Regions from separate parts of the Arthrobacter sp. PGP41 genome, predicted to be linked through region 2. Evidence: riboswitches for the same ligand, from Rfam matches in the RefSeq annotation. Region 2 holds a riboswitch; the other holds the start of a gene.
What was found. A riboswitch is a leader RNA that binds a small molecule or an ion and turns the genes downstream of it on or off. The one in region 2 is predicted to bind S-adenosylmethionine.

Region 1 (4,993 bases), 1.4 Mb from region 2:
TTTTGTATCACTCGTGGGTGATGTCTCCGGCGAGCCGGACACTTTGGCACGGCTGGTGAAAATCCAAAACCGCAAGACGCTCCTGCGGCGCAGCGCTGACGATACGGATCCGGTGGAACGTGCCGTGGTGGCCAATGCTGACCAGCTTGTCATTGTGGTGGCGGCTGCCAACCCCGAGCCGCGGACGGGCTTCATCGACCGCGCCCTGGTGGCCGCCTACGACGCCGGTATCGAGCCGATCCTGCTGGTCACCAAGGCGGACATCAAGGATCCCGCGGAGCTGCTGGCCAACTACACCCACCTGGACTTCCCGGTGATCATCAGCCGGACTGCGGATGCGCAGGCCTCGGGCGTGGACGCCCGTTCCGACGACGGCCTGTCCGCCCGCCTGGACAGGACCGCCGTCGCGGAGCTCCGGACCTACCTCGACGGGAAAGTAACAGTCATGCTGGGGCATTCCGGCGTAGGCAAGTCAACGATGGTGAATGCGCTGACCGGAGCCGAACGGGCCACCGGCGGGGTGAACGCCGTAACCGGCCGGGGAAGGCATACATCGTCGTCCGCCCTCGCCCTGCGCCTCGCGGACGCGCCTTCGGGCAGCTGGATCATCGACACCCCCGGCATCCGCTCCTTCGGCCTGGCCCACGTGGACCCGGACCGGATCCTGCGTTCGTTCCCGGACCTCTCCCCCGGCACGGATGACTGCGAGCGCGGCTGCAAGCACACAGCCATCGCAGTGGACTGCGGGCTGGATGCATGGGTAGCGGGGGGCCATGCCGGGCCCACCGGTGCAGCAAGGCTGGCCTCCCTGCGGCGGCTGCTGGGGACGGACCCACGAATGGAAGCCCAGGAGGCCAAGGAGCTGGGCAGCGTCAACTGACAGGGCCGGGTTCCCGGCAGAACGGCGCGCAGACGGTAGTTTGGAACCATGATCCAACCCGCTTCGAGCTACAACGATGACCTGCGCCTGGCCCACGTCCTGGCCGACTCTGTGGACGACCAGACAATGAGCCGCTTCAAGGCGCTGGACCTCCACATCGAGACCAAGCCGGACCTGACGCCGGTCACCGATGCGGACAAGGCGGCCGAGGAAGCCATCCGCGGCCAGCTCTCCCGCTCCCGTCCGCGCGATGCCGTACTCGGCGAGGAGTTCGGCAGCACCGGCCATGGCGCGCGGCGGTGGATCATCGATCCCATCGACGGCACCAAGAATTTTGTCCGCGGCGTTCCGGTCTGGGCCACCCTGATCGCCCTCGTGGACGAAGGCGAGCCGGTGGTGGGCGTAGTGAGTGCCCCCGCACTGGGCAAGCGCTGGTGGGCGGCCAAGGGCATGGGCGCCTATATGGGACGTTCCCTGGCAGCCGCAACCCGGCTCCGGGTATCCAACGTCTCCAGACTGTCCGACGCTTCCCTTTCGTACTCGAGCCTTGGCGGCTGGAAGGAGCGCGGGAACCTCAACGAATTCCTGGGCCTCACGGAGGACGTGTGGCGTACCAGGGCGTTCGGGGACTTCTGGTCGTACTGCATGGTGGCGGAGGGCTCGGTGGATATCGCCTGCGAGCCCGAACTCAACCTCTACGACATGGCCGCCCTGGTGCCCATCGTGGTTGAAGCGGGCGGCCGATTCACATCGCTGGAAGGCGAGGACGGCCCGTTCGGCGGCAACGCACTGGCCACGAATTCCATCCTGCACTCGGAGGTGCTGCGCCGGTTGAACCCGGACCTGGACGACCTCCTCTGACCCTCCTCTTCCGAACAATCAACGGCGGGCACCTCCGAAAGGAGGCGTCCGCCGTCGTTATCTTCGGCTAATGCAGCCCTTTTCAAGTGCACGTAACAAAGCCCTTAACATTCCGGCGGGCTTTTAGCCTGCACAGGCTATGTTCTACGCTCTTAAGCAGGTCACGAGTGCCAGCGCTAAACCCCGGTTTGCTGGCCGGCAACCCTCCATTCGCGGTGGGGTGCCCCGGGTGACGACCAGGCCGGTCCGGAACGGATGCGGCAAGCGCGGATTCCCCCAGCGGAGTCCTGTTTCAAAGTGAGGTCTCTGTGACAACAGCCACCGTCTCCCCCAACGCCGCAATCCAGCCTGAAGCCGCAGCACAGCCCGGACCGGAAGCCCGCTTCGACCAGCACCATGCCGCAGCCGGCCGTCCCCTGGCGGCAGTCACCGGCGCGGAAATCCAGGCTCCCCTGATCCATGGCGGGCACGTGCGGTACGCGAACCTGGACTACGGCGCGTCCGCGCCGGCGCTGTCCGTAGTGTCCGCCTACCTCAACGAAATCCTGCCGTTCTACGCGAGCGTGCACCGCGGAGCGGGCTACGCCTCCCAGATCAGCACCTCGGTCTACGAGAATTCCCGTGCGATCGTCCGGGAGTTCGTGGGCGGCCGCCCGGACGATTCTGTGATCTTCACCCGGAACACCACCGACTCCCTCAACCTGCTGGCCGGCTGCCTGCCCGGCACGGACGGCCAGGCCGACGGCGACGTCCTGTACCTCGACATTGAGCACCACGCCAACCTGCTGCCATGGCAGGGTGTCCCCCACCGCAGCATCGTGGCGGCCGATACCATCGCAGGGACCGTTGAGGCCGTGCGTGCCGAACTGCAGCACGGCGGCGTAAGCCTGCTCGCCGTCACCGGCGCGTCCAACGTCACGGGCGAAATCCTTCCCATCCGTGCCCTCGCCGCACTCGCCCACGAGCACGGCGCGCGCATCGTCGTGGACGCGGCGCAGCTGGCGCCGCACCGCCGTATTGACATCACCGCTGACGACGTCGACTACATCGCCTTCTCGGGGCATAAGCTCTACGCGCCTTTTGGGGCCGGCGTGCTGGTGGGGCGGCCGGACTGGCTCGACGCCGGAACACCGCACCTGGCCGGCGGCGGCGCCGTCAAGGAGGCAAGGCTCGACGGCGTCAGCTGGGCAACGGGTCCGGCCCGCCACGAGGGCGGATCACCGAACGTACTGGGAGCGGCTACCCTGGCCCGTGCGACGCAGGTCATCGCTGCGCTGGACCAGGACCGCTGGCACGCACACGAATCAGCCATCCGTTCCTACCTGGTGGAAGGCCTGCAGGGAATCGACGGCGTGACTGTCCACCAGATTTTCAAGGACACGAACCCGGATACCGACACCATCGGGGTGGTCAACTTCTCGGTGGAAGGATACGACGCCGGACTCGTGGCGGCGTACCTGTCAGCAGAGCATGGCGTGGGCCTGCGCGACGGCCGCTTCTGCGCCCACCCGCTGCTGAAGCGGCTGGGCCTGCCGTCCGGTTCCCTCCGTGCCAGCTTCGGCGTGGGATCCCGGCTTGACGATGCCCAGCGGCTCCTGGCAGGAATCCGTGAGCTGCGGAGCAAGGGGCTCGGCTGGGACTATGTGGTGGATGCGGGCCGCTGGGTTCCCGCCAACGACAACCGCACATACCCGCATTGGGCTCCCAACACGCCGGGAACGGCCGGCGCCGCCCCCTGCATCGACGACTGACGTGCGGCACGACTGAAGGCGGCCATCCGCGACACCGGCGCGGGTGCGGTAAATTCGGAAGGTAGCAACGAGACCTGACGAAGGAGGCCACGCGTGGCACGGGGTGGCCCCAAGCTGGATCATGGCCGACGCCGGGAACTGGGCCAAAGCTTCCAGGATGGCGGCAAGCATTACCAGCAGGTGCGGCCCGGATATCCCCCGGAGACCGCCCAGTGGCTGGTCCCGCAGGGCGCCCGCGATGCGCTCGATGTCGGTGCCGGCACCGGCAAGTTCACTGAACTGCTGCTGGACCTTGGTCTCTCTGTCACCGCGGTGGACCCCTCAGCCGACATGCTCGGGCAACTGGCGGAACACTATCCCGGCGCCGCGGCTGTCCTGGGCGCCGCGGAGGCCACCGGCCTGCCTGATTCAGCGTTCGACGTCGTCACCGTGGCCCAGGCCTGGCACTGGTGCGATGCGCTGCGGGCCAGCACGGAACTGGCCCGCGTCCTCCGCCCGCAGGGAACTCTTGGCCTGGTCTGGAACCAGCTGGACACGTCCGTCCCCTGGGTCCACCGGCTCTCGAGGATCATGCACGCAGGGGATGTCTACAAACCCGGTTTCCGGCCGCTGGTGGGCCCTGAGTTCGAGGGGCTCGAAGGCCACCTTACGCACTGGCGGGACTCCGTCACCACCACGGACCTGATGGAGCTGACAAAGTCGCGCAGCTACTACCTCCGTGCGGCCGAGGCCACCCGGGCGAAAGTACTGGCGAACCTCGACTGGTACCTGCATGAGCACCTGGGACATGCGCCGGGCGAGGAACTGGAGTTGCCATACCTGACACTGGCCTGGCGGGCGGTGAGGGCATGAATGCCCGCCACTCCCTGCCCCGCTACTCCCCGCATGGCGGCGGCGAGCCGGTAGGCTTGGTCCCGTGAAGACCAGCGCGCCCTCCTCCTCCATCGAGGACTACGTCAAGGTCATCTACTCATTCACCGAATGGCAGGACAAGCCCATCACGTCCTCCCAGCTCGCGCAGCGCCTTGGCGTGGCCAATTCCTCCGTATCGGAAATGGTCCGCAAGCTGAAGGACCAAGGCCTGGTGGATCACAAACCGTACAGTGCCATCAGGCTCACCGACGCCGGGCTCCGGCTTGCCCTTTCCATGGTGCGGCGCCACCGGCTGATCGAGACCTACCTCGTCCAGCAGTTGGGGTACAGCTGGGACGAAGTGCACGACGAAGCCGAACTGCTGGAGCATGCCGTCTCGGACATCTTCATAGAACGGGTGGCAGCCAAGCTGGGCAACCCGCAGCGGGATCCGCACGGCGATCCGATTCCCACTGCGGATGGCAAAGTGTTTATGCCCCGAGCGCACCTTATGGGTGAACTCGATGAGGGCCACACCGGGCGGATTACCCGGATCAGCGACGACAACCCGGAACTGCTGCGCTACCTCGCCGCCGAAGAGATAGACCTCGACGCCGAAGTTGAGGTGGTGGGCCGCCGGCCCTTCGGC
Region 2 (4,993 bases):
GGAAGCCGGCTTCCAGGTCCGCCAGGATGTCGTCAATGTGCTCGATCCCCACCGACAGCCGCACCAGGCCCGGAGTGACCCCGGCCACCACCTGCTGCTCCGGAGAGAGCTGGCTGTGGGTGGTCGACGCCGGGTGGATCACCAGGGAGCGGACGTCGCCGATGTTTGCCACGTGGGAGTGCAGTTCCAGCGCGTCCACGAATCGTTTGCCGGCTTCGGCTCCGCCGGCGAGGTTGAACGACACAATCGCGCCGGTGCCCCTGGGCCCGTACTTGCGGCCCCGCTCGTACCACCGGCTGGAGGGCAGGCCGGCGTAGGCGACGGACTCGACGTCGTCACGCCCTTCCAGCCACCGCGCCACTTCGAGGGCGTTGGCAACGTGACGTTCCACCCGAAGGCTCAAGGTTTCCAGGCCCTGGGCGATCAGGAAGGCGTTGAAGGGCGACACTGCCGAGCCCAGGTCGCGGAGAAGCTGGACGCGGGCCTTCAGGATGTAGGAGAGGTTGGCGCCCAGGGCCCCGTCCTTGCCAAGGTCCCGGGCATACACCAGTCCGTTGTACGTGGGGTCGGGGGTGTTGAATCCCGGGAATTTGGCAGGGTCCTGGCCGAAGTCGAACTTGCCGGAGTCCACAATTACGCCGGCGATTGCGGACCCGTGGCCGCCCAAGTACTTCGTAGCCGAGTGGACCACGATGTCCGCTCCCCATTCCAGGGGCCGGATCAGGTACGGGGTGGACAGGGTGTTGTCCACGATCAGGGGCACGCCGGCATCATGGGCGATGCCTGACACGCACTCGATGTCCAGGACGTCCTGGCGGGGATTGGACACCGCTTCGGCGAAGAACAGCTTGGTGTTTGGCCGGACCGCGTCACGCCACTGGTCCAGATTGTCCGGGTCCGCCACGAAGGTCACGGAGATTCCGAACTTCTTCAGGGTGTGGGCGAAAAGATTGTACGTTCCGCCGTACAGGCTGGGGCTGGCAACGATGTGGTCCCCCGCCTCGGCGATATTAAGGACAGCAAAGGTCTCAGCTGCCTGTCCTGAACTCAGCAGGAGTGCTCCCAACCCGCCTTCAAGGCTCGCGATCCGCTGTTCCACGGCGTCCTGGGTGGGATTGCCGATGCGGGTGTAGATCGGCGCCAGTTCAGCAAGGGCAAAGCGGTTGGCGGCGCTTTCCGCACTGGGGAACACGAAGGACGTGGTCTGGTAGATAGGGAGCGCACGGGCGCCGGTGGCACTGTCCGGCTCCTGCCCTGCGTGGATCTGGCGGGTTTCAAAAGACCATCCGTTGGACAACTAAGGCTCCTTTGACATGGGCCCGGCATGCTGGAAGCGTCGCGGGCCGCGCTTGCCGCCCGGCCGTTGCCGGACAGCCAGGTCCTCACCCGGGGCACCCCACCGCGGATGGAGGTTGCCGGCCAGCGAGCCGGGCTTGGCGCTGGCACTCATGACCTGAGCCCAGGGTAGGAACAGCTCGCACCGACGTCACGAGTATGACTGGGTGTGACTTCCGCACGGGGTCAAACCAAGAAAATCAACTGCCTTCCTCAGATTTGCGCAAGGTCCCCGCAGGATCTCTTGAGGTTTGGCGTCCGCCGCCTCCGCTTCCGATAGATTGAGCTTCGGAATCTTCACTAGCCTGTTTCTCTATTCAGAGAAGGAACAAAATTCAATTGCCCCAGCCCTTTCTCCTGGCTCGCCACGCATTCCTTTCGTCTGTCGCGCTTTGCCTCATCAGCCTGGCAGGTGGGATCGTGGCGCCGCCCGTGGCAGCCGCGACCCCGACAGCCCCCCACGAAAGTGACAGCGGGCGCTACATCGTCCGATTCGCTTCTGGAACTGATGTCCGTGGTGAGGCGCGGACCCTGCGGGCCCAGGGAATCGAAGTGAGCCGCACCTTCGAAACGGCATTCCAGGGGGCTGCTGTCCGGGCGACACCAGGGCAGGCCGCCGCTGTTGCGCGTTCCGGACGGGCTGTGGCCGTGGAACCTGACCACATCATCAAAGTCTCCGAGACACAGCTAGACGCTCCCTGGGGACTTGACCGCGCCGACCAGCAGGCACTTCCCCTCTCCGGGACGTATACGCCCCCTGCCACCGGACTGGGTGTCAGCGTCTACGTAGTGGACACCGGGGTCCTTGCCTCACACGTCGACTTTGGCGGCCGGGTTGCAGCAGGATGGAGTGCAATGGCTGATGGACTGGGATCAGGCGACTGCAACGGCCACGGAACGCACGTTGCAGGAACCGTCGCTGGCCATGTCTATGGTGTCGCAAAATCGGCCACCGTCATTCCGGTGCGGGCACTCGCCTGCGACGGCTCAGGCCTCTACTCGGACGTAATCGCAGGCCTGGAGTGGATTGTAGGACAGCACCGGGAGGGAGCTCCCGCCGTGGTCAACCTCAGCATCGGCGGGCCAGCCAGCAGTACGCTCGACGCGGCGGTCCAAGCTGTCATTAAGGACGGGGTCTCCGCGGTCGTCGCTGCGGGGAACAGAGCCACCGATGCCTGCTCCGCATCCCCGGCCCGCACGCCAGATGCGGTAACGGTGGCAGCCAGCGATACATCCGACAGGCACGCCCCATTCTCCAACCATGGAAGCTGCGTGGATCTCTACGCTCCGGGGGTGGGCATCAAAGCTGCTTGGCACACCTCCCCTAATAGCACGGCTGCGCTTAGCGGAACATCTATGGCTACACCGCATGTGGCTGGCGCGGCAGCACTTCTGTTGTCCGGAAACCCACGGCTGACTCCTGCCCAAGTGGCTGAGGCAGTCATCGCCTCAGCTACAACGAGTCGCATTGCTGGAACCAGTCTCGGAACGCCAAACCGTTTGCTGCATATCGCACCAGCGGTCGAGAGCAACATCACGTCCGGTGCGGGCAGCTTCTCGTCCCAGACACCTTTCAGGCAGCTAGACACCCGCAACGGTACCGGAGGAACCACCGGCCCCGTCGCCCCCGGCGCCACAATCCGCGTGCCCGTAACCGGACGCGGCGGCATCCCGGCCACCGGAGTGTCAGCCATCGCAGTCAACGTCACCGTCACTTCCCCAACCAGCGTCGGAAACATCACCGTCCACGCCGGCGGCACAACCGCCCCCGGGACCTCCAACCTGAACTTCACCCCCGGCCAAACCACCCCCAACCTCGTCATCAGCCCCGTAGGCACCGACGGAACCATCGCACTGACCAACAACTCCAGCGGCACCGTCCACCTCATCGCCGACACCTCCGGCTACTACATCGACGGGACACCCTCAAATCCGGGAGCGTTCTCGTCCCAAGTACCTTTCAGGCAGCTAGACAGCCGCAACGGTACCGGAGGAACCACCGGCCCCGTCGCCCCCGGCGCCACAATCCGCGTGCCCGTAACCGGACGCGGCGGCATCCCGGCCACCGGAGTGTCAGCCATCGCAGTCAACGTCACCGTCACTTCCCCAACCAGCGTCGGAAACATCACCGTCCACGCCGGCGGCACAACCGCCCCCGGGACCTCCAACCTGAACTTCACCCCCGGCCAAACCACCCCCAACCTCGTCATCAGCCCCGTAGGCACCGACGGAACCATCGCACTTACCAACAACTCCAGCGGCACCGTCCACCTCATCGCCGACACCTCCGGCTACTACATCGACGGGACACCCTCAAATCCGGGAGCGTTCTCGTCCCAAGTACCTTTCAGGCAGCTAGACAGCCGCAACGGTACCGGAGGAACCACCGGCCCCGTCGCCCCCGGCGCCACAATCCGCGTGCCCGTAACCGGACGCGGCGGCATCCCGGCCACCGGAGTGTCAGCCATCGCAGTCAACGTCACCGTCACTTCCCCAACCAGCGTCGGAAACATCACCGTCCACGCCGGCGGCACAACCGCCCCCGGGACCTCCAACCTGAACTTCACCCCCGGCCAAACCACCCCCAACCTCGTCATCAGCCCCGTAGGCACCGACGGAACCATCGCACTTACCAACAACTCCAGCGGCACCGTCCACCTCATCGCCGACACCTCCGGCTACTACATCGACAAATAAATCGGCTGGAGCTTCTTCCGACCCCACCCCGCCCGCAGGCACCGCCGGGATCAGAAGTCTCCAGTTAGGGTTGCCTAAGCTGAGAGGCCGATCACAAAGTGCCAAGATGTTGGCATGCGCATGGATCACGTCTCTTACGCCTGTGAACACGATGGCCTGGCTGCCACCACCGAACGTATTTCCTCTGCCCTCGGCGTTGAGGCAGTGAAGGGCGGGGTACACCCGCGGTTCGGAACCCGGAATATGATCATCCCGCTCGCGGGGCACAAATACCTTGAGGTGGTGGAGGTCCTGGACCACCCCGCTTCCGACAAGGCCCCTTTCGGGCAGGCTGTGCGTGCACGGTCTGCCGCGGGCGGCGGCTGGATGGGCTGGTGCGTCGAGGTGGACGACCTGGCTCCCTTTGAGGAGCGGCTGGGCCGCTCCGCCGTCAACGGCAACCGCAAGTTCCCTGATGGCCGCGAACTGGTCTGGAAGCAGATCGGCATCCTGGGCCTGATTGCCGACCCCCAGGTTCCGTACATGCTCAAATGGGAGGGGGATCCGTCCCTGCACCCGTCCAACGCCTACGAGAGCAACGTCAAGATGAGCTGCCTCACCATTGCCGGTTCCGCGGCCCGGGTTACGGAGTGGCTGGGCGAACCGGTCGAAAAGCCGCTGGAGGACGTCGCCGTAGAGTGGGTGGCGCCGCACGGAACCCCCGGGATCCTCTCAGTAACGTTCGAGACCGGCAACGGAGCCGTCACCATCTGACCCGCACTCCTGGCCTTCGGCCGCCATCAGCACGTGACAAAGGCGTCACCTGCCGATGGCGGCCGAATCCATTTTTCCGGCTCTCTGACGCCCGGACCCTTAAATGTCGTAGGCCGTTGCCATGATGGCTGTATGGGGAAAGCGGCGGTGGTGAAGGCGTTTGAGGACATCAATGCCGCTCTTGCCGTGCTCAATGCGGAGGCGGATG

Region 1: linked by a shared signal. The riboswitch ahead of C3B78_RS12800 (aminotransferase class V-fold PLP-dependent enzyme) and the one ahead of C3B78_RS06340 (bifunctional o-acetylhomoserine/o-acetylserine sulfhydrylase) in region 2 are both predicted to bind S-adenosylmethionine.

Annotation. Positions count from the first base shown of each region.
Region 1 is NZ_CP026514.1:2,805,349-2,810,341, forward strand. It holds gene rsgA (ribosome small subunit-dependent GTPase A) at 1-880, shown strand, start outside; gene hisN (histidinol-phosphatase) at 929-1,741, shown strand; SAM riboswitch class IV at 1,901-2,014, shown strand; gene C3B78_RS12800 (aminotransferase class V-fold PLP-dependent enzyme) at 2,050-3,492, shown strand; gene C3B78_RS12805 (class I SAM-dependent methyltransferase) at 3,586-4,344, shown strand; gene C3B78_RS12810 (metal-dependent transcriptional regulator) at 4,409-4,993, shown strand, end outside.
Region 2 is NZ_CP026514.1:1,405,747-1,410,739, reverse strand. It holds gene C3B78_RS06340 (bifunctional o-acetylhomoserine/o-acetylserine sulfhydrylase) at 1-1,297, opposite strand, end outside; SAM riboswitch class IV at 1,341-1,454, opposite strand; gene C3B78_RS19835 (S8 family peptidase) at 1,888-4,032, shown strand; gene C3B78_RS06330 (VOC family protein) at 4,147-4,785, shown strand; gene C3B78_RS06325 (HNH endonuclease signature motif containing protein) at 4,918-4,993, shown strand, end outside.